Regions from separate parts of the Metabacillus sp. B2-18 genome, predicted to be linked through region 1. Evidence: riboswitches for the same ligand, from Rfam matches in the RefSeq annotation. Region 1 holds a riboswitch; each other region holds the start of a gene.
The links. Region 1 has a riboswitch for cyclic di-GMP ahead of LPC09_RS21920 (EAL domain-containing protein). Riboswitches for the same ligand answer to the same signal wherever they lie in the genome.
Positions count from the first base shown of each region.

Region 2: it holds a riboswitch for cyclic di-GMP, as region 1 does, so the genes downstream of both, LPC09_RS12065 (sensor domain-containing diguanylate cyclase) here and LPC09_RS21920 (EAL domain-containing protein) in region 1, are expected to answer to the same signal.
Region 3: it holds a riboswitch for cyclic di-GMP, as region 1 does, so the genes downstream of both, LPC09_RS23205 (CAP domain-containing protein) here and LPC09_RS21920 (EAL domain-containing protein) in region 1, are expected to answer to the same signal.

Region 1 is NZ_CP088245.1:4,326,098-4,337,044, reverse strand. It holds gene LPC09_RS21945 (peptide chain release factor 3) at 1-244, shown strand, start outside; gene LPC09_RS21940 (GNAT family N-acetyltransferase) at 347-787, shown strand; gene LPC09_RS21935 (DUF2198 family protein) at 800-1,033, shown strand; gene uvrB (excinuclease ABC subunit UvrB) at 1,497-3,482, shown strand; gene uvrA (excinuclease ABC subunit UvrA) at 3,490-6,366, shown strand; cyclic di-GMP riboswitch class I at 6,526-6,613, shown strand; gene LPC09_RS21920 (EAL domain-containing protein) at 6,686-7,396, shown strand; gene LPC09_RS21915 (methyl-accepting chemotaxis protein) at 7,600-9,288, shown strand; gene LPC09_RS21910 (magnetosome magnetite crystal formation protein family) at 9,848-10,171, shown strand; gene LPC09_RS21905 (DUF4097 family beta strand repeat-containing protein) at 10,202-10,947, shown strand, end outside.
Region 2 is NZ_CP088245.1:2,388,131-2,399,077, forward strand. It holds partial or broken gene LPC09_RS12055 (rhamnogalacturonan lyase family protein) at 1-2,425, opposite strand, end outside; gene LPC09_RS27355 (hypothetical protein) at 2,438-2,572, opposite strand; gene LPC09_RS12060 (hypothetical protein) at 3,001-3,147, shown strand; gene LPC09_RS12065 (sensor domain-containing diguanylate cyclase) at 3,573-5,090, opposite strand; cyclic di-GMP riboswitch class I at 5,215-5,294, opposite strand; gene LPC09_RS12070 (cation diffusion facilitator family transporter) at 5,679-6,539, opposite strand; gene LPC09_RS12075 (ATP-binding cassette domain-containing protein) at 6,655-7,062, opposite strand; partial or broken gene LPC09_RS27610 (ATP-binding cassette domain-containing protein) at 7,138-7,540, opposite strand; gene LPC09_RS12085 (GntR family transcriptional regulator) at 7,556-7,936, opposite strand; gene LPC09_RS12090 (hypothetical protein) at 7,952-8,692, opposite strand; gene LPC09_RS12095 (small multi-drug export protein) at 8,723-9,223, opposite strand; gene LPC09_RS12100 (glutamate biosynthesis transcriptional regulator GltC) at 9,344-10,249, opposite strand; gene gdhA (NADP-specific glutamate dehydrogenase) at 10,411-10,947, shown strand, end outside.
Region 3 is NZ_CP088245.1:4,629,199-4,640,145, forward strand. It holds gene LPC09_RS23175 (SDR family NAD(P)-dependent oxidoreductase) at 1-164, shown strand, start outside; gene LPC09_RS23180 (methyl-accepting chemotaxis protein) at 350-1,201, opposite strand; gene LPC09_RS23185 (hypothetical protein) at 1,333-1,812, opposite strand; gene LPC09_RS23190 (hypothetical protein) at 1,881-2,111, opposite strand; gene LPC09_RS23195 (hypothetical protein) at 2,910-3,665, opposite strand; gene LPC09_RS23200 (hypothetical protein) at 3,941-4,132, opposite strand; gene LPC09_RS23205 (CAP domain-containing protein) at 4,186-5,118, opposite strand; cyclic di-GMP riboswitch class I at 5,193-5,278, opposite strand; gene LPC09_RS23210 (tyrosine-protein phosphatase) at 5,533-6,333, opposite strand; gene LPC09_RS23215 (DUF6010 family protein) at 6,738-7,130, opposite strand; gene LPC09_RS23220 (hypothetical protein) at 7,275-8,081, opposite strand; gene LPC09_RS23225 (FtsX-like permease family protein) at 8,074-10,560, opposite strand; gene LPC09_RS23230 (ABC transporter ATP-binding protein) at 10,532-10,947, opposite strand, start outside.

The sequences.
Region 1 (10,947 bases):
GTATAACGTTGATATCGAGTTCACTCCACTAGGTGAACGAATTCCAAGATGGATTAAAAGTGAAAAGTTTGATAAACGTTTCTTTGATTCGAGAAGTATGCTTGTTCGTGACCGTTATGGTGCGTATGCTGTCCTGTTTGAAAATGAATTCACTTTACGTTATTTCTTAGAAAATCAAAAAGACATTGAACTAGTCGATTTATTAGAAGAAAACGACTATCAAGGTGTAACATCACAAAAGTAAGGTAGAAGGCTAATTCCTCAAGGGGATTAGTCTTTTTGTGGTTTTTTGACAATTTTCCATGATATGATGAAAACATAAAGTTAGGGAATAGAGGGAAAACAATTGAATATTCTAAAAGTGACCTTAAATGAATTAGACCAAGTATCACAGTTATTCAATCAATACAGAATGTTTTACGGACAAGCATCAAATCTCGAAGGTGCAAAAGAATTTATAAAAGAGAGAATCGAAAACAATGAATCTGTTATTTTCTTAGCGATGGAAAATAGCTCTCCTGCTGGATTTGTTCAGCTTTATCCAATTTTCACATCAGTAGGAATGAACCGCAAATGGCTATTAAACGATTTATTTGTTGCCGAAGAACATCGCCGTCATGGAGTAGGAAAAGCATTGATGAATAAAGCAAAGGATCTTGCAGTCGAAACAAAGGCCGCGGGCATTCTATTAGAAACAACAAAAGACAATGTAAAAGCACAGGCCCTTTATGAAAGCTTAGGCTATGAAAAAGAAGATGCTGTTTATTTTTACAATTTATCAATTTAACAGGAGGATTATATGGTAATCAAAATCATTTTAGCCATCTTTATGCCATTCCTTCTTGTCCTTCTGTTTACACGTGTCAGCTATAACCACTATGTAGGAACAGCCCTAACGGCGGCATTACTAACAGCCTCTTACATAAAAGGCTACACACACGGCCCGAGTATTTACTTTATTGACATCGTGTCTCTAGGAATAGGCTTCTTCTATGCGAAAAAAATGAAGGAAAGCCTCCTAAAGAAGAAATAGGTTTGAGGTTTTACTAAAAAAGAAATACTTAAAGAAAAAGGGCTGCTCTGTATGCTCTTTTTTCTTTGGTTGCAAGATTGACTTTGAAAGTTGCAAAAATGAATTATTTACATAAACTTGTTTGTATTATAGAAATCCTTATCCGTAACAATTGTTCTTTTTGAATAATATTTATAAAACTATAGTGTAATGGAGCGGAAGACACTTGACTCCTGCGGGAGGTAGAGGAAAGGCTGAGACCCCGCAGGCGAAGCCGAGGAGGCTCAGCTTCCTCCCCGCGGAAAGCAAGTGTCTGGAGCGCAATGGAACGACAGCGTTTTTACGTTAGCTGAATTAACAGTCGGAATACAAATATGAATAATAATTTAAAACTAAACACGAACTTTAGTTCGTATTTTTAGTGATTTTCCACACAGTTGTGGTAAACTATTGATATTGACATTTTCTGAATGGAGGCTTATGCGTGAGCGAGCAATTTGAATTAGTCTCAAAATACAAGCCGCAAGGTGATCAACCTAAGGCAATTCAAGCATTAGTTGAGGGAATTAACCAAGGAAAAAAGCATCAAACATTACTAGGTGCAACAGGTACAGGAAAAACCTTTACCGTTTCGAATCTAATAAAAGAAGTAAACAAACCAACATTAGTTATTGCCCATAACAAAACATTAGCTGGGCAGCTATACAGTGAGTTTAAAGACTTCTTCCCAAATAATGCAGTTGAGTATTTTGTTAGTTACTATGATTATTATCAGCCAGAGGCATATGTTCCACAAACGGATACGTTTATTGAAAAAGATGCCAGCATTAATGATGAAATAGATAAGCTTCGTCATTCGGCAACATCATCTCTTTTTGAACGAAATGATGTAATCATCATTGCTAGTGTTTCTTGTATTTACGGCCTCGGTTCGCCAGAAGAATATAAAGAGCTAGTTGTTTCATTAAGAACAGGAATGGAAATTGAACGAAATCAGCTGTTAAGAAGATTGGTAGATGTTCAATATGAGCGAAATGATATTGATTTCCGAAGAGGAACGTTCCGAGTTCGCGGTGATGTGGTGGAAATCTTTCCGGCATCTCGAGATGAACAATGCATTCGCGTAGAATTTTTCGGTGATGAAATTGACCGTATTCGTGAAGTTGATGCTTTAACAGGAGAAATTATGGGAGAGCGCGAGCATGTGGCCATTTTCCCGGCCTCTCACTTTGTAACAAGAGAAGAAAAAATGGAGAAAGCCATAAAAAATATCGAAGCAGAGCTAGAGGAACGTTTAGAGGAAATGCGTGAAAATGGTAAGCTGCTAGAGGCTCAGCGTCTTGAGCAAAGAACGAGATATGACCTAGAAATGATGAGGGAAATGGGCTTTTGCTCCGGTATCGAAAACTACTCTCGTCACCTAACACTTCGCCCATCAGGATCCACTCCTTATACGTTACTAGATTTCTTTCCTGAAGATTCACTAATTGTTATCGATGAGTCACATGTTACATTGCCGCAAATTCGGGGTATGTTTAATGGTGACCAGGCTCGTAAACAGGTGCTAGTGGACCACGGATTCCGATTACCATCTGCAATGGATAACCGTCCTCTTAGATTTGAGGAATTCGAAAAGCATATTGAAAATATTGTGTATGTATCTGCTACTCCTGGTCCTTATGAAATGGACCATTCACCTGAGATGATTGAGCAGATTATCCGCCCGACTGGACTATTAGATCCTACGATTGATATTCGTCCAATTGAAGGACAAATCGATGATTTAATTGGCGAAATTCACTCAAGAGTTGAAAAAAATCAACGTGTCCTCATTACAACACTAACGAAAAAAATGTCTGAGGATCTAACAAACTACCTTAAAGAAATAGGGATTAAAGTAAACTACTTACATTCTGAAATAAAAACATTAGAGCGGATTGAAATTATCCGGGAACTTCGTCTTGGGAAATATGATGTTCTTGTTGGAATCAACCTGCTAAGAGAGGGCTTGGATATTCCAGAGGTTTCACTTGTTGCTATTCTTGACGCAGACAAGGAAGGCTTCTTAAGATCAGAACGTTCTCTTATTCAAACAATCGGTCGTGCGGCCCGTAACGCAGAGGGACATGTTATTATGTACGCCGATAAAATTACAAATTCAATGGAAATTGCACTTAATGAGACAAAGCGTCGTCGTGAAATTCAGATAGAATTTAATGAAAAGCATGGAATCACTCCTCAAACCATTCAAAAAGAAATTCGTGATGTTATTCGTGCAACAACTGCTGCAGAAACTCCTGAAGATTACGAGGCAACAGCTGCGAATAAGTTAACGAAATTAACGAAGAAAGAGCGAGATAAAGTGATTGCTGAAATGGAAAATGAAATGAAGGAAGCAGCCAAATCATTGAACTTTGAACGTGCTGCTGAGCTGCGTGATTTGATTTTAGAGTTAAAAGCGGAAGGATGAAGCGATAATGGCAATGGAACATATTGTTGTGAAGGGAGCACGTGCCCACAACTTAAAAAACATAGATGTAACCATTCCGCGTGACAAGCTTGTGGTGCTTACCGGGCTATCTGGGTCCGGTAAGTCCTCACTCGCATTTGATACGATTTATGCTGAAGGACAACGTCGCTATGTAGAGTCTTTATCAGCATATGCTCGTCAGTTTTTAGGGCAAATGGATAAGCCTGATGTTGATGCGATTGAAGGATTATCACCAGCTATTTCAATTGACCAAAAAACAACTAGCCGAAACCCACGATCAACGGTTGGGACTGTAACGGAAATTTATGACTATTTGCGTCTTCTCTTCGCAAGAGTCGGGCGTCCCACATGTCCGATTCATGACATTGAAATATCGTCCCAAACCATTGAACAAATGGTTGATCGTATTCTAGAGTATCCAGAGCGAACAAAGCTACAGGTTCTTGCTCCAGTTGTGTCAGGTCGCAAGGGAACGCATGTTAAAGTGTTCGAGGACATTAAAAAACAAGGCTATGTCCGTGTAAGAATAGACGGAGAAATGCAGGAATTATCGGAAGAAATTTCTTTAGAAAAGAATAAAAAGCATTCGATTGAGGTTGTAATAGACCGTATTGTTGTAAAAGAAGGTGTTGCTTCACGACTTGCTGATTCATTAGAAACAGCTTTAGGTCTTGGAGAAGGAAGAGTCATTATCGACGTAATGGGTGAAGAAGAGCTGCTTTTCAGTGAGCATCATGCCTGCCCCCAATGTGGTTTCTCAATTGGTGAGCTTGAGCCAAGAATGTTCTCGTTTAACAGCCCGTTTGGAGCATGTCCGGAATGTGATGGTCTCGGTTCAAAGCTTAAAGTGGATTTAGATCTTGTTATTCCTAATAAAGATTTAACCTTGAAACAGCATGCGATTGCCCCATGGGAACCAACTAGTTCTCAATATTATCCGCAAATGCTTGAAGCAGTCTGCAATCATTATGGAATTGATATGGATATTCCAGTAAAGGACATTCCAAAGCACCTACTAGATAAAATCCTTTACGGCAGCGATGGCGAGGAAATATATTTCCGTTATGAAAATGATTTCGGACAAATTCGAGAAAATTATATTCAGTTCGAAGGCGTTATTCGCAATGTAGAAAGACGTTACAAAGAAACTAGCTCTGATTTTATCCGTGAGCAAATGGAGAAATACATGGGACAGCAAAACTGTCCAACATGTAAGGGGCATCGTTTGAAAAAGGAATCTCTTGCTGTGTTAATTCAGGGTAACCATGTTGGAGAGCTAACAAAGCTGTCTGTTCAGGATTCACTTAAATTCTTTCAAAATTTATCTCTAACAGAAAAAGAAATGACGATTGCGAATTTGATTTTAAAAGAGATTAGCGAACGGTTAGGTTTCTTAAATAATGTTGGCTTAGATTATTTAACATTAAATCGTGCAGCTGGAACCCTATCTGGAGGAGAAGCACAGCGAATTCGTCTTGCCACTCAAATTGGCTCACGTTTAACAGGTGTTTTATACATACTTGATGAGCCATCAATTGGACTTCATCAACGTGATAACGACCGTCTCATTCAGACCCTGCAAAATATGCGTGATATCGGAAATACACTAATTGTTGTTGAACATGATGAAGATACAATGATTGCTGCCGATTATTTAATTGATATTGGTCCTGGAGCAGGCATTCATGGTGGACAGGTTATTTCGGCAGGCACACCTGAAGAAGTCATGAGTGATGAAAACTCATTAACAGGACAATATTTATCAGGGAAAAAGTTTATTCCTTTACCATACGAGCGTAAAAAACCTGATGGCCGATATATTGAAATTAAAGGTGCAAAAGAAAATAACCTGAGTAATGTGAATGTGAAATTTCCGCTAGGGATGTTTATCGCTGTTACTGGTGTTTCAGGATCAGGTAAGAGTACATTAGTCAATGAAGTACTGCATAAATCTCTAGCGCAAAAGCTCCATAATGCTAAGGCGAAGCCAGGTGAGCACAAAGAAATTAAAGGGATTGAACAACTTGAAAAGGTCATTGATATTGATCAATCACCGATCGGTCGGACACCGCGATCCAATCCTGCAACATATACAGGTGTATTTGATGACATACGTGATGTGTTTGCAACAACAAATGAGGCAAAGGTTAGAGGCTATAAAAAAGGCCGCTTCAGCTTCAATGTTAAAGGTGGACGTTGTGAAGCCTGCCGTGGAGATGGAATTATTAAAATTGAAATGCACTTCCTACCTGATGTGTATGTCCCATGTGAAGTTTGTCATGGGAAACGATACAACCGTGAAACATTGGAAGTTACCTACAAAGGGAAAAACATTTCTGATATCTTAGAAATGACAGTCGAAGATGCAGTAACGTTTTTCGAAAATATTCCTAAGATTAAACGAAAGCTGCAAACGATTTTTGATGTAGGGCTTGGTTACATTACTCTTGGTCAACCCGCAACGACACTTTCCGGTGGGGAAGCACAGAGGGTGAAACTTGCATCAGAACTGCACCGACGTTCAACAGGTAAATCACTCTACATCCTTGATGAACCAACAACAGGCTTACATGTTGATGATATCGCAAGACTCTTAAAAGTTCTTCAACGCCTAGTGGATAATGGTGATACCGTTCTTGTCATCGAGCATAACCTTGATGTTATTAAAGGTACCGATTATATTGTTGATCTTGGTCCTGAAGGTGGAGACAAAGGTGGTCAGATCGTAGGGTTTGGTACACCAGAGGATATTATGAATAACGAACAATCTTATACAGGTAAATATTTAAAGCCAATTATAGAGCGCGATCGTGAGCGAATGAGAAATCTGATTAAAGAAAAAGAAGAAGTAGCGCAAAGTTAATTTGGTTAATTTGAGGTAGGGGCTGAATGATATGTTCAGCCTCTTTATCTATTTTTCATATCTAAGAAGTAGAGTTAATATAGTAAATGGGAAAAATGTCATTATTTGTCGAACGGTTGGTGAAATTGTAATAATTTGTTGTGGTATAATAGACCTACAAAATGATAAAGGCAAACTTATTGAAAAATAAGGGCGCAAAGCCAAGGACCTAAGGTAGATCATCTACTATGGTAGCCTAGCCGCCGGAGAATATTTTACTATTGTAAAGTGAGCGAGTATTCTTCTCGTTCACTTTTTTTCTAACAAAGGGGGGATTTACGTGACGATCAACGAAGGAAACATCTATCATCATTTTCAACCTATTTTTTCATTAAAGGATAAGAAAAGGATTGGTTATGAGGGACTTCTAAGATCTACTGATTTTTCTAATCCGGAATTATTTTTTCAACAAGCAATCATAAACAATCAATTATATCAACTAGATACTCAGTCCGTTTACAAAGCTCTTAAAATGTTTCGCCCGAATGAATCAAAAGAAAAGCTATTTCTAAACATTTTTCCATCAACTATTTTCCATCATGATTTTCTGGATTTCATAAACAAGCTAGCTACAGAAAAGTTGCTATCCAATCGAAATATCACATTTGAATTATCAGAGGTTGAGACTGTTAGAGATCTTGCACAATTAAAAGAGAGAATTGCTATTTTAAGAAATTATGGTATTAGTATTGCATTTGATGATGTAGGAAAGGGTAAAGCGTATATACAAGATATTATTGAGCTTGACCCCGAATATATAAAACTCGATCGCTATTTTTCCAAAGATTTGCACCGGTCAGAAAAAAAACAAGCATTTATCTATTTAATATTAGAGTATTGCAGACGATATAATAATACTGTCATTCTCGAAGGCATAGAAACAGTGGAAGACTTACAGATAGCTCAAAGCCTATCCGTTCCATTAGGCCAAGGTTTTTTACTAGGGAGACCGCAGTTATTAAGCAATTATGCTGATGTTAGTAATGGCTAATCAGAATACCAGAGAATAATATTAGGAAAGAATAGCGACCCTGTTACTTTATAATATTTAGTTTTGTATAAGGAAGAGATATTGGTATAAGGGTAGCGATCCTGCCACTTGCTAATAACGCGTTTAATTCCAAGATGTACATGCTTGGATTAAAGGTGTTTTTTTGTTTTTTACTAAATCAGACAAAAGGAGATATTTACATCATGAAATTAACAATCAAACGGAAATTAATAGGAAGCTTCCTAATCGTCTCATTGATCTTTGGGATCGCTTCATATGTGTCATATTCCAATATGAAGCAGTCAAATGAATCATACAATTATATTGTTGAAACTGTTAATGAGGTACGTGCAATTACTCAATCTATTCAAACCGATTCAGCGCTACAATCAGGATATTATCGTGCATTCTTACTATATGGTGATAATAGCTATCGAGACAAAATGAATGAAGCGAATGATCGTATTAATGCGGCAATTTTGAAAGGGAAAGAATTATCCACTTTGCAGGAAACGGTTGATCGTTTGAATACAATTGAGAACTCGAATATTGAGTTTAGAGAAAAGGCAAATCAAATTCTGGATGAAAGTTTAGTTGATAAAGAGAAAGCTATTGATAAGGGACTAGCGCAAATTGTTCCTATAAGCACTCGTCTAACAGAAGATACCCTTTCAATGCATAATTGGTTAAAAGAAATATTAGATGTTCGATATAAGGAAACACATGAATCATCAGATAACGCAAGAGTGAAAGTAGTGATTTTAAGTGTTTTTGCCCTATTATTTGCTATTGCATGTGGTGTTGTTATTTCCATCCTCATATCACGACCTGTTGTAAAATTAGGAAACATGGCAAAGCAAGTAGCAGCTGGAGATTTAAACGTCGAAAAATTAAAGATTAAGAGTAGAGATGAAATCTATTATCTAAATGAGTCTTTTGAACAAATGACAGATAACTTAAAAGAAATGATTAGTTCGATTTCTACAAGCTCTGATCAAGTAGCGGCATCAGCAGAGCAATTGAATGCAAGTGCGGAACAATCAAGTAGAGCATCAGAAACTGTTTCATCTGCAATTCAGGAGATTTCAAGTGGGGCTGAAGAAACCACAACAAAATTAGAAAGCAACACAACTTCATTACAAGAGGTTTTACAAGGAATTCAACATATTTCTGAAAGCTCAGCAAATGTGTCTGAACTATCACGACAAACAACAAAAGAAGCCGAGGAAGGTGGAACGTTTGTTGAAAATAATTTGGCACAAATGAAGTTTATCTCTGAGTCTATTAGTCGTTCAAACGAAAAAGTGACCTCATTATCAAAACGATCAAAAGAAATTGGCTCGATATTAGATGTGATCAGCGGTATTGCTGAACAAACAAATTTATTAGCCTTAAATGCAGCGATTGAAGCAGCTAGAGCTGGTGAGCATGGTAAAGGTTTTGCTGTTGTTGCAGATGAGGTAAGAAAATTAGCTGAGCAATCACAAGTGTCCACAAAAAGTATTGCAGAGTTAATTGCCTTAGTCCAAAAAGATACTGATGAATCAGTGAACATCATGAATGAAGTTGTCACGAATGTTGAGGAAGGGGTAAAAGTATCAGAACAAACATCTGATAAGTTCACGCAAATCCTTTCTAGTACAAGAAATATGACACCACAAATTGAACAGGTAACAGCAACTGTTCAACAAATATCGGCTAGCATTGATGAAATTACCAATTCAGCTATGGAAATATCTCAACTCTCCCAAGCTAATGCGGCAAGCTCTGAAGAGGTAGCAGCTTCAGCTGAAGAACAATTGGCTTCGATGGAAGAAATTGATGCATCAGCTCAAGCTCTTGCGCAAATGGCTGAGGAATTAAAGGTAGTTGTCAATAAATTTAAATTATAATTTAGCAGTAGATAGGAAAATAGTGAGATAAAAAGCAGATTCTAAAAATGGTATAATATAACAAGTTACTATGCAGGGGTTGGGCTGCGGTGGTTACTCCCGGGGCAGATCGGGGGTGATGCCTTGTACATCACGCGTGAAGAGTTGGATACGATGATTGCATTTGCCGCTCTGGTCGTTTCGATTATAGCCGCAACAGGAAACAGCGGAAATAAAAACGACTAGCCCACCCTGACATTTGGCGATGAAGGAAGTGAGCTAATCGTATTATGTTCTACAAGCCTCAGCCACCGCAACTTGCACTGCGGAGTAACTGAAACAATGAAAGGCGGTTGGTGTACGTTCACCAATCGTCTTTTAGTATATGTTTTTATATCCATCATATACCAATTTTGCATGGTCTTCAAGTAAGACGAATACATATAAAAAGTTAAAGGGAAGTGCTCTTCAAACTTTATGTAGATCATAAATAATTGAGGGAAATAGAAAAAATACATATCAAAGCCTGAAACCTCTTATCTTTTCATACGTATTAATGATAAGGGAGTGAAAAGAACAAATGGATAAAACAAATAGATTTTTAGCATCTTTGAATTACTTTAGCGTGTTCTTTGCGCCTTTTTTGTTACCGATTGCGATTTATTTTATTGTTGATCAGTTGGAAGTTAAGAGTCATGCGAAAAAAGCACTCGTGTCACATATCATACCGTTTTTGTCACTGATCGGTGTGGTCATGGTACTCTTCTTTTCAGCAGGAGCTGGCTCTTCTCAGGAGGGAATATTTTTATCCTTCATTTTTGGATTTCTTTTTGTAGGTTTGATTAATTTGATTGTTGGGATTTGGAACATTGTAAAAGGAATACAGCTTTTAATTAGGGATTAAAAAACACAAAATTTCTGAGGAGGAATGTTCATGAAGCATCAAAAAATAAGAATTTTAAAGTTGGTAGAAGAAGGGAAACTATCTGCAGTTGAGGCTCTTTCATTAATAGAATCATTGGAAAATGAAGAAAAAGTGAAGGCAGAGAAGATCACAGCTCTTTCAACTGAGGTCATAGCTGACTATAAGCAAGAACAACATGACACAAATGAATCAAAACAGCAATCATTAGGAAATAAGCTGATGGATTGGGTTGATTCTGCTGTGAAAAAAGTAAAGGATATGGACCTGGATTTAAACTTTGGCAAGTCTATTGATCTTAAACATATTTTTCAGTTTCAAGACTCTGATTTTCAGGATATTGATATTCACTTGCCAAACGGAAGTGTCATAATTGAACCATGGAAGGAAGAAGATATTCGAGTCGAATGTGATGTGAAAGTTTATCGAGTTGAAAACAATGAACAGGCAAGAGAAACCTTTTTAACAGGTGTTGACTGCCAAATGGAAGGAAATCGTTTTATTTTCTTTACAGAGAAAAAAATGATGAAAATCAATGTGTATATAAGAGTACCGCAGCAATCTTATGAAAGAGTAAAGATCAAGTTGTTTAATGGACCAATAAGAGGGGAAGGTTTACTAGTAGGGACAATCAAGGCGAAAACAGCAAATGGTGTTCTTTCCTTCTCAGATATAAAAGCGACAACAGGTGAATTTGAGACTGCGAATGGACAAATTAAAGTAGCAAACTCGAGCTTTGGTAAAATAGAAGCAGAAAC
Region 2 (10,947 bases), 1.9 Mb from region 1:
TAACAGCTACGAGACTGCGATCAATTGATTCCATTTGTCTATTTAGTACTGTTACTGCCGGTGTTTCAAGGCTATCAGATTGTTCAGAGATTCCACCAGCATTTACCGCAGCAACTTTGTAGTAGTATTTAATAGTGGTTAGAACCGTTTTATCTGTATATTTCGTATCACTTGTTTTACCAACTAATTGATACGTTCCATCTTTCTTTTTAGATCGATAAACATTATATGTTTTAGCTCCTTCCGTTTTATCCCAGCTAAAGGTTAGATCATTTTTATTAACATCTCCAAGCTTAAGGTTTACGGGTGCATTTGGAACAGAAACAGATGGATCAATCATCGATACAGCTAATGGCATAGAAGGAACAGTTTCGATATTCGCACTGTCAATTGTAGTAACTGTGTACTCATATTCCATACCAACATCGATACTAGTATCTTTGTAAGAATTCGTTGCTGATGTACCAATAAGCTCTACCTTATTAGTTCCTGCAACTTTTCGGTAAATATTATATTTTGATGCACCGTCTACTGCTTTCCATGATAAATTAACAGACGGATTTTCAGGATCAATCGTCACTTCCTCAGCCTTCAGTTCTGATGGTGCGAGTAAAATCGGCGTAAGCTCAAGACCATTTGCAATTCCAGTAGATCCTTTGAAATTCACATTCATTTGACCATCTGTTACAGAAACATCAGAAAACACCTTTGACGTATAATTTCGACTTGAAGCATTTACAGGACCTAAGTCTTTACCCTCTATCGATACGTCTGTTCTAGCACTTCCAAGGAAATCTGCAACATGAACCTTCACAGCATATAGTCCATTTGGTACATCCACTTTGAATTCCCAACCAACGTTAAAATATCCTAGCCAATCACGTGTTACGTCTCGAAGTGGTGTATCTCCATCTCCACGGTCACGTGTGATCATGCCTGTATTATCTTTAATTCCATACCCTCTTTCTTCGGTATATACAGTATTAAGATCAACATTCGTAAAACCCTCGGCAACAGGACTGCCAACCGGCCCGAAGTCAAACTTAAGAGTTGCTTCTTTTGTTTTTATTTCAACAACATCTGAACGATCGGACTCTCCTTTTCCATTTACAGCAACCACATGCAGATGATAGGTATTTCCTTCATCCATACCTGATAAGCTGATTCTAGGAATAGTTGAGGTACCAGCTAAAACATAATTTTCTTCAGTTGAAAGTTTACGATAAATTTTATAAATATCCGTATTCTCAACTACATCCCATGTTAACACTGCCCCGGCATTACTGATGCTGCTTGCCGTTACACCAGTAGGCTTGTTTGGAACATTTGCTGGAGGCTCAACGTCTGTTACATACGAAGCTAGTGGACTACTTAACTCTTTTATTCCAGACGATAAAAGGCGTGCAATTTGAATTGCTCCATATTCCTGGAAGTGCGTATCATCTTGTGAACCATTTGGAAACGCTTGATAAATCCCTGGCTCTGTATGAAGGAATATAGAAAGAGTCCCAATAGGACCAATTGAGTTATAATATTCACGGCTAAGTGTACTTAAATCAACCAACTCAACATCAAGTTCAGCTGCCACTTCTTTCATACCTTCTACATATTCTGGAAAACTTACATTAAAAATGCCTGTTTCTGAATTAAAATCACGTCGACCAACAGGTGTAACTAAAATTGGAGTGGCACCACGTTGTCTTGCTCCATTAATATAGGTTTTTAAATAATTTTTATAATCTGGAACTGATGCATAACGCTCAGGTCTGCTGATGGTAGCATCGTTATGTCCAAATTGAATAAGAAAATAATCATCAGGACGGATTTCTGTCAAAATATGATCTAATCTTCCTTCGAAAATAAACGACTTAGAACTTCTTCCACCTATAGCATGATTGTCAAAAAGAATGTCATCATTAAAGTATCGTGGAATCATCTGTCCCCAACCTGCTTCAGGCTTCCAATATTCATCATATGTTTGCACAGTAGAGTCACCTGCAATATAGACAGTTGGCTTCTCACCTGCATCACGTTTAGCTAGTTCTGTAATAATAAGTCCGTTAATTTTTGGATTACTGCCAGTAAGCTCAACATTCAATTGTCCGTCTACTAATGCAATAGAAAAACTACGATCAATGAATTCTCCTGCGGCAACAGCTGTATCCTGAATCTTTTGAATGGTTTCAGCTTTCACACCTATATTTGTAGCTTCCTTCGAATCTCCCGCAATAACTGATACAGAATAATCACCATTTGGCAAATCTACATTAAAACTTGTTTCCTTTGTTGAAATAAAATCAGACTGCAATGCGTCAGTTGCTCCATTGTCTCCTGAAACGACCTTTGATGGATCTTGAAAACCATATCCAACGTCTTCGCTATAAGCAGATTCCTCTGAGACTTTGCTATATCCTTCTTTTACTGCACTTGATGATGTTCAAAAATCAAATTTTTTCGTTAATACATTTTCCTCTGCCTTTGCAGCTTGAAAACTAATAGGAAAATTAGATAGCACTAGCATGGCACTTAATAATATTGCAGCATGCTTCCTACCTTTTCTCATACCTTTCATAAGTTCACTACCTTTCGTTATTGAAAATAGTCACCTTATGCCTTGTCGAGTTGAATGTATCCCTCCCTTCACCATTTTTGAAAACCCTTACAAAAGTACATAATAGATGTTGTCAGAATATTTAGATATATAAAATTCAGACATTCTCGTTTAAAAAACAGATATGATTTATAAGTAGTTCTTTTTGACTATCCAAATTTCTCTGGGTTATAAATCCTTTTTCTTAGTAACTTTGCAAATGTCATGACAAATGGATTAGTAAATCAGTACACTTATAGGAATTTTGTTTACATCCCTTTTTTATATCATTTTCTGATAAATCATCTTAAATTAATATTGGTTTAATCTCATTTTGAGATATATAATAAAACCAAGAAGTTCAAGAAAGGTTTACAAAGCATAACTTCTTTATATTAGGAGGATGTAAAATGAGCCAACAAGCTAGAGACTTTAAAGTGAATGATTTATTAAAAAAACATAAATTTAACGAAAAAGAAATCGCTGAAATGGATGATTCACAAATCGAATATTTTCACTGGCTCTATTTCGAAGATTCTGTTTATGATTATATGTAAGTGTTAAGATAAGAAATATAAAAGCTATTGTGCACATGTTGGCACGATAGCTTTTTTAATAGTTAAATATTAATAAGTTTTTTCCTTCATAGTGGCTATGAAGACCATTAGTGGTGGTTTTGGTAGGAGTTTTGGTCTTCATCGGGGTTATGAAGACCATTGCCGGTGGCTTGGATGAAAGAGTTATTCTTCATCGCAATTATGAAGACCATTAGTAGCTGTACCGCTAAAAGTATTAGTTATCATTTAGTTCATGATCAACAGTACGGGCTCTTTCCTTCCCACTTTTGTCGTTCATGAACCGACATTGCCTTCTTGCCTTTTTAGCTTTAAATTTAACGAAATCTACTATACTCTTTAATGAAATAATAAAAAGACCAGACCCCCAGTTAAGTAGATAACTAAGATTCTGGCCTTAAAAATATTCATCCTCTTAACTTCACATCATGCTTTTCTTCATACATCCTTTTATCTGCTACACTATATAGTTCATCCATGATTTCTCCATCAAGAGGATAACGACTAACACCAATACTAGCAGAAAGAGTCATTTGTCCTGAACCTGTTCGCTTCATCGGAATAGCTAATTGCTTGCGAATTTGCTTGATAATGGTTTCTGTTTTATCAATATTTAGTAACAAAACAAATTCATCACCGCCTAGTCTTGCGGTATGATGTTCAGCTCCAGCTGCTTCTTGTAAGATTGTTGCAAGGTATCGTATAGCATGATCGCCTGCTTGATGTCCTAATGTATCGTTTATTTTCTTTAATTTATTAAGATCTAGCAAAACAAGGTCAAACATTTCTTTTCTACTTATAAGCTCTTGAATTTTTATTTCAAAAGCAGCCCGATTGGATAATCCTGTTAAAATATCGTGGTATGCGAGATAATACTCATGTTTCACCTTATTTTTGGCTTCTGTAACATCTTTTACCATAACAAACTGAAGTGTCTTTCCTTCTAGTAAAATAAAGTCGGAATCAAACGACAATATTGTTTCTTCCCCTTTTATATTCACAAAAGAAAGTTCTTCGTCAGTAAGCCTAATTCGATTTTGAAAAAATGTTTGATGTGCTTTTATAAACTTTTCTTTATCAACACCATTTAAAAAAGACAGAATCGAATTTTGAATAAGTTCCTTATTGCTAACACCTAGATAATTGGCTACCTGAGGACTAGCCTCATGAACAACCGCATCTTCATCCATAAGGAGGATCCCTAGTGGAGATCGCTGAAACAAGATGTTATATCGTTTCTCATACGATGATAAATAATCATATTTTGACATACTAAGGAAAATGGCGTATGCCCAAAATAATGAACCGTGCGGAATTAAGAAAGTGATAAATGATAAATTCGTATTTTGTAAAAGGATGGAGCCTACCAACATCGTTAAGGTCCATACAAAAAATAAGATCATACCTTTGAACCATAATACTGCAGCTTGATTTCCCTTTTTCATTTCCTTTATGGTTAAAAATACGTTTACTATAAGATACGCAAAATCCACAATCCATAACAAGATCAGACCGGGACCTGGAATAAACATAGGTTTTAATGCGGTCTCATCAAATTCGTTTAACATCCATGAATCAAAAGGAATCGTTGCAATCACAACGATTCCTGGAATAAATAATAGCTTAAATAATTTCCCGTTTTTCATTTTATACATATTAGCATTGATTAAAAAAAGATGCAGGGATAACAAAGCACTAACGGCAATTGACCCATTTATCCAGTAAACAACAATTTTATCAAGATACTTAGGATAAATAAGGCTAGATGTAAATACCCCAAAAAACCATAGAGACGACGATAGAAAAAATAAACTACATGTAATATGCTTCCGACACTTTCGATTATGACCATAAACCATACCTGCCAAAAAAATAAAAATAATCGCAGGAATCAGATACATGATACTGAAAAAGAAAATTTGCAAAACCCTCACCTACTAATTAACACTAATATGTTATAATTTCTCGCTTATATTTTGGAACCCAATTTCATATAAAGAATACTGACAAAACACAAAAAAACTGCTTACACAGCAGTTTTTTGACATGATTTGTAACCCGGCTATCATGCTGTGCGTAGACCCGTGGCTTTGCGTCCTATGCTTTCACATAGTTTGCCAGAAATATATGATTAACTTCATTATAGTCTATTTTTACTAGGAATAAAATACTGTTAGATAGTAATGGGTTCTGCCAATTTATGACTTCTACATAAAAGCCTGAGATGTATATTGAGTATTGGTATATTACCCATTGAAAGAAGATTAGGCAAACTTCTTTAATTACTATTAATGAACCAACGCTTGACTCATTAATCATTGTAATTGAAACAGGACTTGAGCAACAAAACAAGGATTGGTCGCAAAAAAGCAGTACATTGAGATTGACGAGATCACCTCGTTAACGTTTAAAACATTTTTAAGCAATATGAACTGCAATTAGTTTTTCTCCAATCGTTAATTGATGTTTAGGAGAAGAAAAAGTAAGAAAGGAAAGAATGCACTCTTCCCTTTTTAATGTGGTTCAATATGGATATGAACTCTTTCGATATTATAAATGTCTCGGAGTCTTTCCTCGATTTTATCTGTAATACCATGTCCTTCTACTACGGAAAGAGTAGATTTCACAAACACGATCGCATCTACTGTTGTTTGATTTCCTGATACGCGAGCCTTTATATCTTTTACAAACGTAACTCCTGGTGTATTTTTAATCGTTTCTTCTATCTCTTTTAACTTTTCCGCATCAAAGCCATCTGTTAAATCATGAACAGCTTCTCTAAAAATCCCATATGCAGTATGAATGATAATCAGCCCGACAATACCCGCAACAATTGGATCTAAAAAGCCCCAGCCTAAATATGCTCCAACAATCCCAATTACGGCACCTATACTAACTAACGCATCAGAACGGTTATCCTGAGAAGCTGCATATAGTGCCTTACTTTCAAGTTTTTTGGATAAATTGCGGTTATATCGATAAACAAAAAACATAAAAATAGCACAAAATAACGCAACGAATGCCGTAAACAGCTGTGGTGTAGTCTCTGCCGGAGATCTTAGATTATTAAAAGCATCAACAATAACTTGTATACCAACTGTAAACATAATGATTGAAGCAATTAATGAGGCAATCGTTTCTGCTCTTGAATGACCATATTTATGATTTTCATCGGCAGGCTTTTGGGCAATCCTTAATCCGACTAAAACAGTTACAGATGCAATTACGTCTGTTAAGTTATTTAACCCATCAGCTTTTAATGCATCTGAATTCCCAATATAACCGGAAATTAGTTTAACTGTAGATAGAAAAACATAAGCGGCTATGCTAATCCATACACCTTTCTCGGCTTTCTTTAAATTTGTATTTTCCATCATTTCCTCCTACTACGACCTGAAACTTATGTAAGTATAGTAATTAGCTTTTATTGGGTATTTTATTACTGTGAGGAAATGGAGCATTAAAAAATAAAAAAAAGCAACTATCATATCATAGTCGCTTTTTCAACATCTTTTCCTCTTCCAAGATAAATTCAACGATTTCCTCAAGTGTTAATTTGTCACTATGCTGAATGGAAATCCCCTTTTTCATTAATTCACTGTCTAGGTTAGAAAACTGATTTGTTACAACTTCAATCGATGTGCTATTAATAGTGTTCACACTCACTATACTAGGATGATTTTTCAACTCATTTGGTAATTCAGTAATCCACAATCTCGCCCATTTTTCATGAATTTCATCTTTTTCAAAAGAATGAAGAATGTTTCCTTTTTCTAATATCGTAATATAATCACAGATTTGTCTCACATCGTCCATATTGTGAGTTGCCAGAACAATGCTTTTCTCTCCATCCTCCATAAAGTGAATTAAATCTTCTTTTAGCTTTCTTTGTGACATAATATCTAGGTTTGCTGAAGGTTCGTCTAATAAAAGGATGTCTGGGTTATGACAGATAGAGAAAACAAATTCTACTTTCTTTTTTGTCCCTTTTGAACATTTACCAAATTTCTCATTTTCGTTAATGTTATATCTGTTTATGAAATGAGTATAACGATCATGATCCCAATTTGGATACCAACGTGAAATTAGTTTAGCAAGCTCTTTTACTTTAAGAGAAGAGAATGGTTCAAATAAATCACCAATATACCCTATTCTTTGCTTCGATTCTGTTTATGTTCTCTCCAAACATAGAGATTGTACCTGCTTCTGTTTGCAAAATATTCATTAACAATCTAAAAAACGTGCTCTTACCTGATCCATTACCACCTAATAACGCTACAGCCGTTCCTTTTTCCAAAGTGAAATTAAGAGGTCCTAGCTTAAAGTGTTTAAACTTCTTTTCTAATCCTTTTACTTCTAAAACTGAGGTATTCATCTTTCATTCCCCCGTCTAAAAATCTTTTAACACTTCTTCAAAAATAATCCGAAGCTCTTCCTTTGTTGCCCCTAATTGCAATCCCTGTTCAATTGCTTTCTGTAGTGCATCATAGACAACTTTTTCTCTTGTTTCTTTTTTATGTGGTTCCTCTATTTCTCTAACAAACGTCCCCTTACCTTGGACTGTTTTAATATATCCGCTTGTTTCAAGATTTTGGTAAGCTCTTCTGGTTGTAATCACACTGCATGATAGTTCACTGGCCAATACTCTAATAGATGGCAGAGGAGTGCCTGGTGGTAGCTGGCCACCAACAATTAATGTTTTTAGCTGGTATTCAATTTGATGATAAATGGGTTCTCGACTATCCTCTGATACACGAATAGGAAGCTTCATGCCTACCCCTCCATCCTACAAATAATCCTTAGTAGATAAGCGTTTTGTTAACAAAGCATGCCATAAAACGCATCCTACCATTCCGATGAAAAGAAAGAGAAAAGCGATTGGCCAACCTATATGGATTGAAAGAGATATGGTTAATTCAACAATTCCTTTTTCAATAATTGAATAATAAAAGTAAAAAGCAAATACTAGGATAACAAATAAAAGATAAGGAAAAAGATGTAGTACTTTTCCGCTCGTCCCATATTCCAAATAAGTGTGAAATCCTCCTAAGGCCAGAGCATAGCCTAACCAAATAACGATAAATATGAGGTAATCATTTATCGTGAAATAGTTAAATAAAAGGTCTGCTAAAGAGTAAGTAATCGTAGAATAAAAAACGATGCTCAACAGAAATAATGTGATAAGCATTAAAATCGTCCGGCTTAAAGCGAGAACTTTGATAGGAATTGGCAGTGAACGATAAACAGCCATGCGCTTATTAAAAGGATCATCTTTTATTGCCTTATAGTTCAAATATGGACCAGACATAAAGATCGTTGCTAACGCAGGTGTAATCACAATAAACATAAAATCGATGAAAAAGAATCTGTCATTCATACTTTCTGTATCCATTACATTCATAATCGACTGTTCTAAACTAAGAGAAGAAATACCTCCAAAAAAGATCGTTACTAAGATGGAAGCTCCTAACTGAAGTTTATTAAACTGTAATTCTTTAAGAGCTAACCAAAGGGCATCTTTTAGCAATTTCATCTCTCCTTTTTATCAAACTACGTATCAGTTATTTTCAATTAAGTCTTCAAAAAAGCCTCTGTCCTCATACCCTAAGATATCTACGCCGAAAAGAGATAATACTGCAAACACTAACCCCCAAACGACAATACTAGCAACCATCCAGATAGACGTTTTTTTCTTTGTTCCGCCAAATGAAATACTCATAAAAGCTGTTAAATGACTACCAACAAATAAAGGGCCAATGAATGCTAAACCTGGTAAACCATATTTTTTCCATAAGTTTTGAGCACGTAATGCCCTTTTACTTGGGTTTTTCTCCTCATCTTCACCTTTTCTTTTTCTTCTCCACTCTTTAATTTTGTTCACAAAAAGAATTAGCAATAAAACCGTTAAGATGTTACCAAGTAATGCGATTAAAATGGAAGGCACTGCCGGTAATCCAGCAATAATCGCTAATGCAATCACTCCGTACCCTTCAAAAAATGGGACTGCAGCTAAAACAAAAACAACTAAATATGCCCAAAGCAACTCCATAAATTCCATAATAAATAATCCCCCTAAACTGTTAAAGTGTGTATATCTATATACACACTTTAACACCAAAACAAACAAAACACAAGGAGAATCAAGGGGACAGGTTCCTTGTCCCAGCTGCTTATTAATTCAGTTCTTAAACTCATCTAACCTCGCAAAAAATTCAATCAGAAACTCATAAAATAACTTTTCTGTTGGTAAAAGCACCCGATCTTTAGGAGTAATCACTCCAACTGTCCTAGTCACATTTGGTTCAGCTAACGGTATTTTGACTGTTGATCGTGGTAAGCTATCAACCAAGGTAACTTCTGGCATGAGGGTAACCCCTAACCCTGCCGAAACAAGTCCCTTCAACGCATCAATATCATCCCCCTCAAAAGCAACATTCGGCTTAAAACCAAGATTTTGACATGCTTGAACAACCATATCGCGGAAGACGAATCCTTGTGGTAATAAAACAAAAGGCTCGTCCACAAGCTCTAGTAATTTTATAGACTTCTTTTTTGCAAGACGATGATTAATTGGCAACAATGCCACGACATTTTCTGTAAATAGTGCTTTTCGATTAATTTTCTTCTCTTCTAGAGGTAAAGGACCAATTAGAGCAAGATTAAAATCCCCTTTCACCACACCTTCGATTAAATCACGATAAAGAGCTTGTTTAAGCTGAAACTTAGCCTCTGGATAACGCATTCGAAATGCATAAATCACTGTTGGTAAGGTGTACGCGGCTAAACTAATCGGAAATGTAATCCGGATCGTCCCTTTTTCGGGATCTAGGTATTCCTCAACTTCACGCCTCGCTTCATCCACAACATTCATCGCATGCTTCATCCGTTCATAGAATATCTTTCCAATCGGTGTTAAATGAACTCTTCTTCCCTCCCTAATAAACAAATCAACACCAAGCTCACTCTCTAAATTAACAATTTGTCTGCTTACAGAAGATTGGGCAACATGTAAAGAATCTGCTGCTTCGGTTACATGCTCACGATTAGCAACTTCCATAAAATAACGGATTTGTCGAAAATCCATCTTATATCCTCCCTCTATAATCAATGCAAAAAACGCATTAATATTATCGTTTCTTTATATTGATTCGATTATTTCTTTAATTATAAAATATTTCATAATAACAATTCTTTAAATATTAGGAAAAAAAGAAAATAATTTATACGGAAAAAGGTGAGTAAACCATGAAAACAATTGAAAAACATCAAGAAGCGTTTACTGAAAGTGTTCATCATTACGTCGATCAAGTATTTGAAACAGTAAAAAGGCGTAATCCGAATGAAAGTGAATTTCATCAAGCAGTCAAAGAAGTATTCGATTCTTTAAAACCAGTTCTTGCGAAGAATCCACAATATATTAAGCAAGGAATTCTTGAAAGAATTGTTGAACCTGAAAGAGTGATTTCTTTCCGTGTGCCATGGGTTGATGACCAGGGAAATGTAAAGGTAAACCGTGGATTCCGTGTTCAATATAACAGTGCAATTGGTCCTTATAAAGGTGGATTAAGATTCCACCCTTCTGTTAATGCAAGCATTGTTAAATTTTTAGGCTTTGAGCAAATTTTTAAAAATTCCTTAACAGGTCAGCCAATTGGTGGAGGTAAAGGTGGCGCAGACTTTGATCCTAAAGGGAAATCAGATGGAGAGATCATGCGTTTTTGTCAAAGCTTTATGACAGAATTAAGCAAATACATTGGGCCTGATACGGATGTTCCAGCCGGC
Region 3 (10,947 bases), 300 kb from region 1:
AACTAGCGAAAATTACGCTAAAAAGCATTCATAAAAATACCCCGATTATTTGCCCAATGCCGATGAGAAAGACAATGGATATTGTTTTTACGATCTTCCCTAAGTTACACAAACAATTGATGAGAATGGTATGCAAAGTAAGCAGAAATGCCCGAGTCAGCTAAAATGAAGTTTTTTGATTATGAATATCATAATCTCTTAAGTCAGCCAATAGTTAACTCGGAACATGAAATAGCGCTAAAAACAAAATAAAGACATTCGCCATATTCACATGGCGAATGTCTCGGTCGCGAAAAAGGGAGCCCAAATGAATTTCTATTGTTAATTGCATATTTTTCTCTGTCCCGTTTTAAAGTTTCGAAGCATAGATATTTAATTCTTTACTCATTTTTTCGATATCATCGATATATTTTGAGATTTCTTCTGTTGAAATTTCCTGTTCTTTCCCGACAGCTACTACCTTTTCTATAGATGAAGCCATATCCTGCATCGATTTCTGTATATCTTTTATCGTTTCTCGGATCTTCTCAGCAGATGAACTAGTTTCATTTGATAGCTTTCTAATTTCTTTCGCGACTACATCAAATCCTTTTCCCATTTCTCCTGCACGAGCTGCTTCAATTGAGGCGTTTAAGCCTAATAAGTTGCATTGATTTGCTATTTTCTTAATAAACGTGATAACATCATCTGTTTTTTTCATTTCTTCAGATGCTAGTTTAGATTGGTCAAGCAGGTGATGGCTAATAGTTGATAACCCCTCTGCTCCCTTCTCTACTGTTTCAATTCTCTCATTAGTTGAAACAATGGATGATACGATTTGATCCGATATCTTCCTTAATTCTCTTTCATTATGTTCCTGAAGTTGAATTGCAATAGCACCTATGACCTTCCCGCGATGAACTATAGGGTGTGCTAGTCCTGTAAAAGAAAAACCAAAGAACTCAGCGGGTACCTCTTCTTTAATGGATTTATTATTTCTAATACACTCCGCTAGCGGTTCGCGAGGATTAATTTTGGTTCCTTTCCTCGCTCCTAGATCAATTTTGGGACTTGGATAATACGCGAGCCATTCTTCAGTATTGCTTATTCCCATTGCAATATTGGGCAGCATTTTTGAGATAATAGATAATATTTGTATATAAGAATCTAACACACTAGAATTCTCATTAGTGTTGGTTTTGTTCATTATTGATGTTGCCATATGATAGCCCCTCTCTTTTCTTACATATTATTATAAGCGTTTATTACAGTTGATACATTTTTTAATGTGTTTTCCTAAAACACAATTAAAAGGAGAAGTGCCAAATAACACTTCTCCTTACAATATCTTCATCAAGAATGGCGGTATCCTGGAAACACAACTTCACTAGTATTCACTAGCTGCGTAATAGGCTTTTCATTCGTTCCTTTTTGGTACCATTTCACAGCTGCCTTACCCCATTCAATAAATAGCTTATTTTCATATGTCATTAATGGGTCATCTTCAATTTCAAATAGGGGATGCATAATTTCATCTTTATATGACTCTAGCAAAAATGGTGAACACTGTGGTGATATACTTGGAGTCTCTCCATGTCTCACTTCATATGACTTTAAATACTTTGCTGTTGTTCCTTCATCCGAAGAGAAAACTATTACTCTATCATATGCATCAAAAAAACCAGGAGATTGCTTTTGTGTATACTCTCGCAAGGATCCATCACGATATGCCGTTATAAATCGTTCATGCTTCATTGAATGACGGATAAGTAATGTTCTTGTTAAGTTGTATTGACAGCGTAGTAATATATCAGATAAATAGAAATGAATCATACGTTACTCCTTTAGGGACATAGGGTCTGGCCCCTTGGCCCACATTTTTTATCTAAGAAAAGTTAATTCTACAGCTTTTCATTTGTTTTTTTATATTCAACATAACGTTGTAGAGCAAGGAGGTAATGATTTTTAGATTTTGGAAATTCTTTCTCGATAGCTGCTTTTATCATCGGAGTTACCTCATTTTCTCCCTTATATAACCCTCTATTAACAATTCCATTAAAACGGCCGACATAATCATCAGCAGATCCTTCACCGATATGATATTCTTGCATTAGGAATTCTTTGAATTTCATTGTTCATCCCTCCTAGTTTCATAATATTATCCAACAAAACCTTAGCAATATATCTACAAAATTCTACATTCCTTTTTAAAGTCCTTTTCGATGTTAAAATCTTCGCAGAAATATTATTAATTCCTCATTGTGACTCGTTAATGAACATTATTTATTAGACCCCTTGCTTAAGGGAAGTTTATAGTTATGGAGTGTCACTATAACCTTCTTATTCAGTATAAGTACCTTTTAAAATATAAAAAAACTACTGATTTCTCAGTAGCTTTTAAACACTTTAATGATATAACATTCAAGAAAAAACCATATTTCTTAAGGATTCAAGAAAATTGAATAGGTAAAAAGCAACCCTACCTACGACACTTTTCGACATATATCGACAATGTTATTATTACATTGTGTGTTTTACCTTTCGAGATGCAATTTATGCATCTCTTTTTTTATATCCTATATATATTCACTCTCCACATCTTAACTGAACTATATTATATCTATCAATTCCTATTCAATTGAATACCGTTATATGGCCCTACATTAACTGTTCTAAGAATTTGCTTCCTCCTTCATAAAATTCTATAACCGAAAAAATTACTTCGTTATATCCCTTTTCCAAAACAAATAAGTTAATGTGGTGAGCATTATCTTAAGAATTAAATGGTTCACTCACCTCTCCAGTATCCCACCCGAGCCATATGCACTTCCTATATATCTACTTGTACCATCCTCAGATCGCTGAATATAAATAACCTTTATGTGATAGAACTTTCTTTAATGGAGAGATTAATTCCGAACAACAATATCCTAATATGTTTTTGGATTCTCTATAAACTCAATTCCTGCTGATTGATAACGATAAAATGGATTATGACCATCCCAGCCATCTTGCATTTGGGTTGAAGGTAACGATTCGTCTTCTTCCTTAGTCACAGTACAAGTGTAATAATATTTCATCAGCACTTTATAGATTTCTTCATAAGTTAAATTTCCTTGGTATGCTTTATCAACCAGCATTTTCAAATAAAGATTTTTAGGTACTATGTGTTCAAAGATTAATTTTTTCTTTTCCTTTTGCTGCAATACAAGTAATGCTTGCGGAGTAATAAAATCCGTCATGCTGTATTTTCCATTATATAGACCATTCTGCCGATGATAGCTTTCTGTCAAAAAGTACAAATCATCTCCCAAGCCTTTGGAACTTAAATGGTATTGCTTTAATCGCGGATCACTTATTTCGAGCTTTAATTGAAGGATCTCTTCTAAATGTTTACTTAAAAACTCAATAAATTCTAGTCTTGAAAACTCATTTGTTTTAGGAGATGAATATTGATTCTCCTTTGACGGCTCTCCATTAGGCCTTCCTAGCTTATTTATTTTAATAAAACTGTATACTATCCCATTTGTATGTGTATAAATTTCGTTATCATGTATTCCTTTATTGATTATTTTCCAAGGAAAACGCTCTCGACCTAGTTCCACCTTCATAAAATGAGCTGCCTTTTGAATTGAGGGAAACTCAGCAAGTAGTTCATTGTCTTTATATATGGTAACTCTTTTCATTTCTTTCACCTTATTTCTAGTAGAAAATTCTTTGCCACTATTTATTTATCCACCCCATCATAGAATTATGAGGTTAGTATAATAAGGAAATAGCCCTGTATAATTTTAAAAAATCATTAAGTAATCTTTTAATTCTATCTTTTCGTTTTCATTTATTTGAAAAATTTTCCTCAAAAATAGTAAAGTAGCGCCTATATCCTTTTCTCTTCGGAATAGACGCTAGTTTATTAGCACTCAATTAAATTTAATAGAATTTGGGACAAGGAACCAGACCCCTATTCAGAAAACTCCTTCAAAATCTCTTCTTTCATATTCAGCAAAGTTTCAGAGATTTCATTTGGTAAAGCTTCATAGCCACCGGCCTTTTTAATCTCAACCGCTCGTTTCTTTAATCGACCTAGTTTTTCATATGCTGATTGTGCTTTGTCATATTGTCCAGTTGATTGCAGGTCTTGAATAATTCTCATTAATCTAAGCTGTGAAACCTCATAAATAACACGTTCACACTTTCTCTACATTTTTATATATCAAGTATAAACATCTGAGTCCAGTATGTACTATACTTCGCCTTCTCAGCAGTTGCGAAGCCAATTCCAATTTCTTTATGAAGACCAAGGATATTCATTCTATGTCCAGGACTATTCATCCAACCGCTAACTACTGCTTCTGGTGATTGATAGCCGGCAGCGATATTTTCAGCTGCTATTTGATAAGTGATACCAAACTGCTTCATCATTTCAGTGGGGGAACCGTATGTTGGAGATTGATGACTAAAATAGTTGTTTAAACCCATGTCATTGGCTTTTTCTCTGGCAACAGAACTTAATTTAAAGTTTAAGATTAGTGGGTTATCTTTACCACTTATTAACCTTTCGATATTTGTCATTAAAAAAACATCGTATTCAAACTCGTTAATCTTAAACGTATTGCCCTTTTCGATCTTTACGAAATTATTAGTTCTTAATGAGTTTTCAATCATTTCGAGTGAAGAATCAATATAAGATGGTACATCTTCATAATTACCCGCTTCTTTAATTGCTACTGCCCTCTTTTTTAATCGAGTTAACTTATTTAAATCGCTAGTAATATCTGTGTTACCATCAATAACTTGTAATCCGATATTTTTCAACAAACGGTATTGTGATACCTCATAGATCACTCTTTCTTTCGCAATTTTAGCTGGTCGCACATATGTCTCATTAAGCTTGTCTCTATTGGACTTTCCTCTTATCTTACCAACCTCTATTTCAACTATCTTAATATAGGTTGATAATAGATCATAATAACTATCAATGATTCCTATATTTCCATAGTCAATCCTATCGTTGAATACCTGTAAGATTGCCTCTAAATTTTGAGCTTCGAAATCGACTTTTCTAAATTCAGCTGCATATGTTTTGTTTATCCCTATGTTCATAGTTATTAATAAGGTTGTTATTAACAAAACAGCCATTCTTTTCAATTAGATCTCCCCCTTATCCAAAATAAAAAACACTACAGTTATCCCATAGTGTTTCTTCCAACATCAATGGCAACCTGACAATCATAGCATTTTATGCCTTAGACTCATGGCTTTGCGTCCTTACTTTTCAGCAAGTTTGCCTTTTTCAATTTGTGAATATGTTCGATGATATATCATATATTATATCAATATTTTTGATTGTGTTTTATAAAAATTTAAGAATAACCACTTACCTCTCAAGTATCTTCTTGTAGGAGAAGCAAAAAAAATTTCATATTTTTTAAGAATCTACTTTAATTGCTAGCTACATTTGAGTTTATGACATCTACAACTTCCGTGCTAATCATAAACTCTAATGGATTCGCTTTACATATACACTTTGAATCCATCAGTTATTACTTATTTCTACTCCTTACTTTTCAGGACTAGATTCTGCTTCAGTCTATCTAGAATCTCTACTTCTAGTTGGCAAGCTTCCATAAGATAGGTTTCTACGGTTCCAAACCGCTCCTTAATATTGGTATATAATTGCTCGAGCACTTCAGGATGAGCCTTTAATATGAATTCAGTACGCTCTGGGGAGACTTGAAAAAGAGTCATCCATCTCATGACTTTTATAAATATATCTAATCGATGTTTGTAATAATCGTTGGTTAAGAGATATTCTTCCAATACCCTTTGGTAGGGTACCTGAACTAAGGACTGAATGATTGATACAATAATCCCTGTTCTATCCTTTCCAGCTGAACAATTGATGAGCACCGGCCAATTTTTATCATCAGAGATTAAGGTAAGTATTTTTTTTATCTGTGGAGTTTGATAGAATGCAATACTGTGATAATACTCCCTAGTAAAGTTTTTAAAATCTTCTGCTCCTGTCTTTCGAAACAAAAAGCTAAGAAACTTTCGGAAATTAGCATCTTGAGTCTCTATGGGAAGTAGAGGAATGTTCACAGAATTTATCTCCTCAGCAGAAAGTAATAAGGGCTTATTCTTGTTATATTCTTTTTCTGATCGAAGGTCTAAAATTGTTTTAATCTTAAATTTCTTTAATTTTTCCAGATCACGTGGAGTCATGTTAGATAACTTATCTGAGCGATAGAGCACACCTTTTTTTATGGTAGATCCTTGCTCTGTTTTTACCCCTCCGATGTCACGAAAATTATATATTTTTTCAAAGTGTTGTATTAATTGATTGTTTCTCATATTTCTCTCCCACTTATTATTACTATTTTAAATGGTATTTATCGTAGTTATCCAGTGTCAACTAATCCTGCATGCCCTTTTATATCCCAGAAAAAACCGGGTGAACAAGAATAAGATCTGTTTATTCTAATACTAAAAATTAGAGTGCTATTTCTCCTTCATGTTTGCATACATCTTGAATTTGGCTTAAATACTTCAACTGTTAACGGATTACGATTAATGTCTTGAGACTCTCCTATTCCTTCTAAGGCAAATCTAAAATTTCCTTTAATGGTTTCGATTCTTCTTCAAATGTAAATGTGTCTACATTTACATAGGATATCCTTGTTCACTGGTATTTAAGTGCGAGGTTCTTATCCTTCATAACTTCAATCATTAGCTCTAATTCTTTTGATTCTGGCATTTTAATAAAATTGAATAATAAAGATAGCAACGACTAAGTCAAAGACAGCACATAATGGTGGAAACCATTTTACTACTTTAGTTTGAATGATTTTTGGATGATGGAGAAGATCCCATACCCCATGTAATAGGTAGCCAACAGCTATCCATAGAGGTGAGAATATAAGACCTAAGAATGCTAGATTAAAGAATAAACACGATAAGCCAAATTCAATCGAAATCCATTTTACACGTGAGTCTGACAATGCAGCTCCGAGATAAACACAAGCAGTATATGCTAAGAATAATGCAAACAATTGATAAGAAAACGGAGATGAAAAGGAAAAGAATAGTTTACAAACCAATAATGCTAATAGAATACCTACAACAACACTTTTGAACTCTATTTTTTTCATTATTCACCTCGTAAGTTATTTTTTGTTGATTTTATCAAAATAGGTGTTCCTGATGTTATTTACACAACCCCACCGTTACCTCCCAAAAAAATATGCGGGATATTCGTAACTCATTATTGTGCCTCCACCGTTGCCATTGGTGCTCTATGGAACGTCAACGACTAAAGGCACTGTCACGATATTCCCGTTTCTTTGAAATTGGGCCCAAATTTTATAGACTCCAGGTTGTGGGAATGTTGTTTCAAAGAGGGCAACAGGGCCGCTCCCTTGATTTTCTAATGCATGAACATGTAAATATCGTTCACTGTCTTCAGATAAAACAACAACGTGACCAATAGATCCTAGATAGGGTTCAAGGTCAGTTATTGGATCCTTGAGATCACCTTCCGTTAACCTAAATTCTAATGTAAGCTCCTTCCCAGCCTCTAGCCCAGATTTTACAGTTAACGATACATTTATTCCTTCAATAATTTTCTCGAGACGATGATCAACAGATACAGGACTTAGTTGAGCAGCTTCTCCTTCAACTGTTACCCATTCCATTTTACTCATTGAATCACCATCTTTTGGTTTGAAGTCCGCTATCATCCGATACTCGCCGCCAGCTGGGAAATGATTCTCCACCTCAAATACTCCATTCCCCTTATACTCTGGATGAATATGGTTAAAATAGGATAAATCTTTACTAACTACGATCAAATGTAGTAGCTTTTCATGAGTAACCTCAAATTCTTCAATGGGGTTACCGTTGTTAGCAACCGTCATTCTTATTAAATGGTCATCACCAGGAGCTTGACGTTCATCAAGCTCCCACTCCACCTTCACATCATCCGTCATGATTCTTTTACTCTCAACCACGTTCTCTTCATCCCACGATGAATCTGAATTACAGGCTGTCAGTAACAATACAGCCGAAAAACATAGAAATAAGATCAGGCTTTTTTTACTCATATCGCAACGCCTCATTTAATGGAATTTTTGCAGCTCTTCTTGAAGGGGCAAAACTTGAAACCAAGCTTATGAGTATTCCAAACGAGAAAATCAACGTAATGATCAGTGGGGACACGCCAAACTCAAACGTTAGGTTATTATACTCCATAAAGCCAGATGTCATATAGATTAATAGGATACCGAATAGAATACCGATGACAGTTGCTGCTAAGCCTATTCCGAACCCTTCAAGAATAACCATTCGGACGACTTGTTTTCGTGTGACCCCTACTGCACGCATCATTCCGATTTCACGAACACGTTCCATGATATTGATTAGCAATGTATTCGTGATTCCGATCCCTGATATAATAATTGCCAAAATGACTAATGCATTAATAATGCTAAACGAGCTTGTCACCATGGAGCCTATGACGGTTACCCAATCCTCTGGGCCCCACATTTCTTCCACGCGTTCTCCAAATTGCCCATAGATATTTTCTCTTAACTGAAGTGAACTTGTTTCATCATCCTTCAACACTAATGCATTTTTTTCAAATTTCACTCCGAAGCTCTCTTTAAAATGAGCCTCGTTCATAAACGCACCATATCCTCTATTTTTCATTGTATTAACGACAGCAATAACCTTAAATGACTTTGCTCCATCTAGGGTATCTAGCGTGATGCTTTCTCCAATTCTTCCACCCCATACTTCGTAGGAAATTTCATCAAGAATGATTTCATCGTCATGTAAACGTTTAATTAAGTCACCATGTGTTTCATTTTGTCCGGTAAACAGCGGAAAACGATCAATCCAATCTTCTCCAACTCCAAATATAGGGAGCATTCGTTTTTCTCCATCTAGAGTCCAAATGATTGATTGTAAAGAATATGTCGTTGCATCGGCAACACCTTCTGTATTTTTGATTTTTTCTAGATCTCCTTCTTCAATGTGGTGAAACATAATATCAAGATTCCCACCATATGTTGAATGAACCATTTTTTCATAGGTCTGTAATAGTGCTGAATTCAAAGAACTCATTAACACAATCATGGCAATTCCCAGGCAAAGTATGACAGAGGTCATCGAAGAGCGACTAAGATTGCGATGTAAATTCCTCATTGCCATATCTCCTGAAAATCTGAATATAAGACCATAAAACCCTTTCATAACGAGTACAAACAGTCTAAATAAATATGGGAAGATGCATGCAATCCCCACCATTAGTGGCAAAACTAATAGTAAATGTTCAATAAAAAAACTTGAAATAATTAGAACGATACCGAGGATCCCCACCCATTTATTCGTAGGTTTCGCTTTTGATTTGTGCTCCTTTAATACTTTTATCACGCTAATTTTTCCTACATCTCTAATCGGATACCAAGCTGCAATGACTGGAACAACCAATCCTGCGAGTAACGATAATAAAATCCCTGGTAAAAGAACAATACTATTTCCTTCTTGAATACCGATCAGCATAAAGACGAGATTTGTTAATCCTAATGCCATTCCATATCCAACGACCAACCCAATTACAGTTCCAATCAACGCTAACAGGATCACCTCTGATAACACCATGGCCTGAAGTTGTCCTGGGGTATATCCAATCGTTTTTAGAACGGCAAATTCATTTTTTCTTTCCTTTATGCTCACGTATAGTGAATTAAAGATGATGAAAGCACTTAATATGATCCCTAGGAAACCAGCGATATACAATGCCATGAAAAAGGAATCCATTTTTTGAAATTCTTCATTAATATTGATAACGACTGGTTGCATAAAGATGTCTGAATTCATTTTTGCAACTTGATCAGCGGCTTGCTTAACTGATGCAACACTTTCCCGATCATTTGCTTTTCCTTGAATTCCTTGAATTTGACCCTCTAACCCAAACCATTCTTGAACAACTGGTAGTGGAAGAGCGACTGCCCAATGATGATACTTTGCCATATTCCAACTGGATGGTCCCATTAACTCTTGTGTGTACTTGATAATAGCGGAAACCTCGATGTTTTTTATTCCTTGATCTGTATTAAACGAGATAGAATCACCAATCCTTGAACCCCATATCTTAGCTGTTCTATCAGTTATAACAGCACCTCCACCGTTTAGATCGCCTTCGATTAGCTCAAATCCAGTAACAGCTGTATCGAGCTTACTGTAACCTGTCACAACCATCCTTTTTTGGATAGAAGATATCTCTTCCTCCTCTACGACAAGCTTTGTATTTTCTTTTAATAGTGCAACAGATGTCGCACCATCAATCGTTTCCATTTGCTTATACACGTCTTCTGAAAAATACGCATCGGTGCCTGCAAGAATGAAATCCGCTTTTGCGAAGGCTTTTTGTACAAAGATTGGAAATGACTTCTCTGCTGAATCCACTGCAGCAATAACCGAAAAAGTGGACGCGACACCGATGACAATCGATAAAATTGTCAGGAAGGTTCTCAACTTTCGACGCATTAAGTTACGCCATGCGATTTGCCATTGTTTCATTATGATGACCTCCTTTTACACCGTCCTCTATAATTAATCCATCTCGGACTGTGATGATCCGATTGGCAACTTGTGCCGCTTGTAAATCATGGGTTACCATCACGATGGTTATTTGGTCCTCTAGATTAAGCTTTGAAAGTAAGTTCAAAATCCCTTCCCCATTTATCTGATCAAGATTTCCTGTTGGTTCATCCGCTAAAATTAACTTTGGTTTCATAGCCAATGCTCTGGCAATTGCTACCCTTTGTTGCTGCCCTCCACTTAACTGAGAAGGAAATTGAGATTCTTTTCCTTCAAGTTTCACATCAGATAAAAGCTGGCTAACTGTCGATTTAATTTTCTCTTTAGAAGCATTGTTTGCTGATAGTGACAAGGCAATGTTTTCTC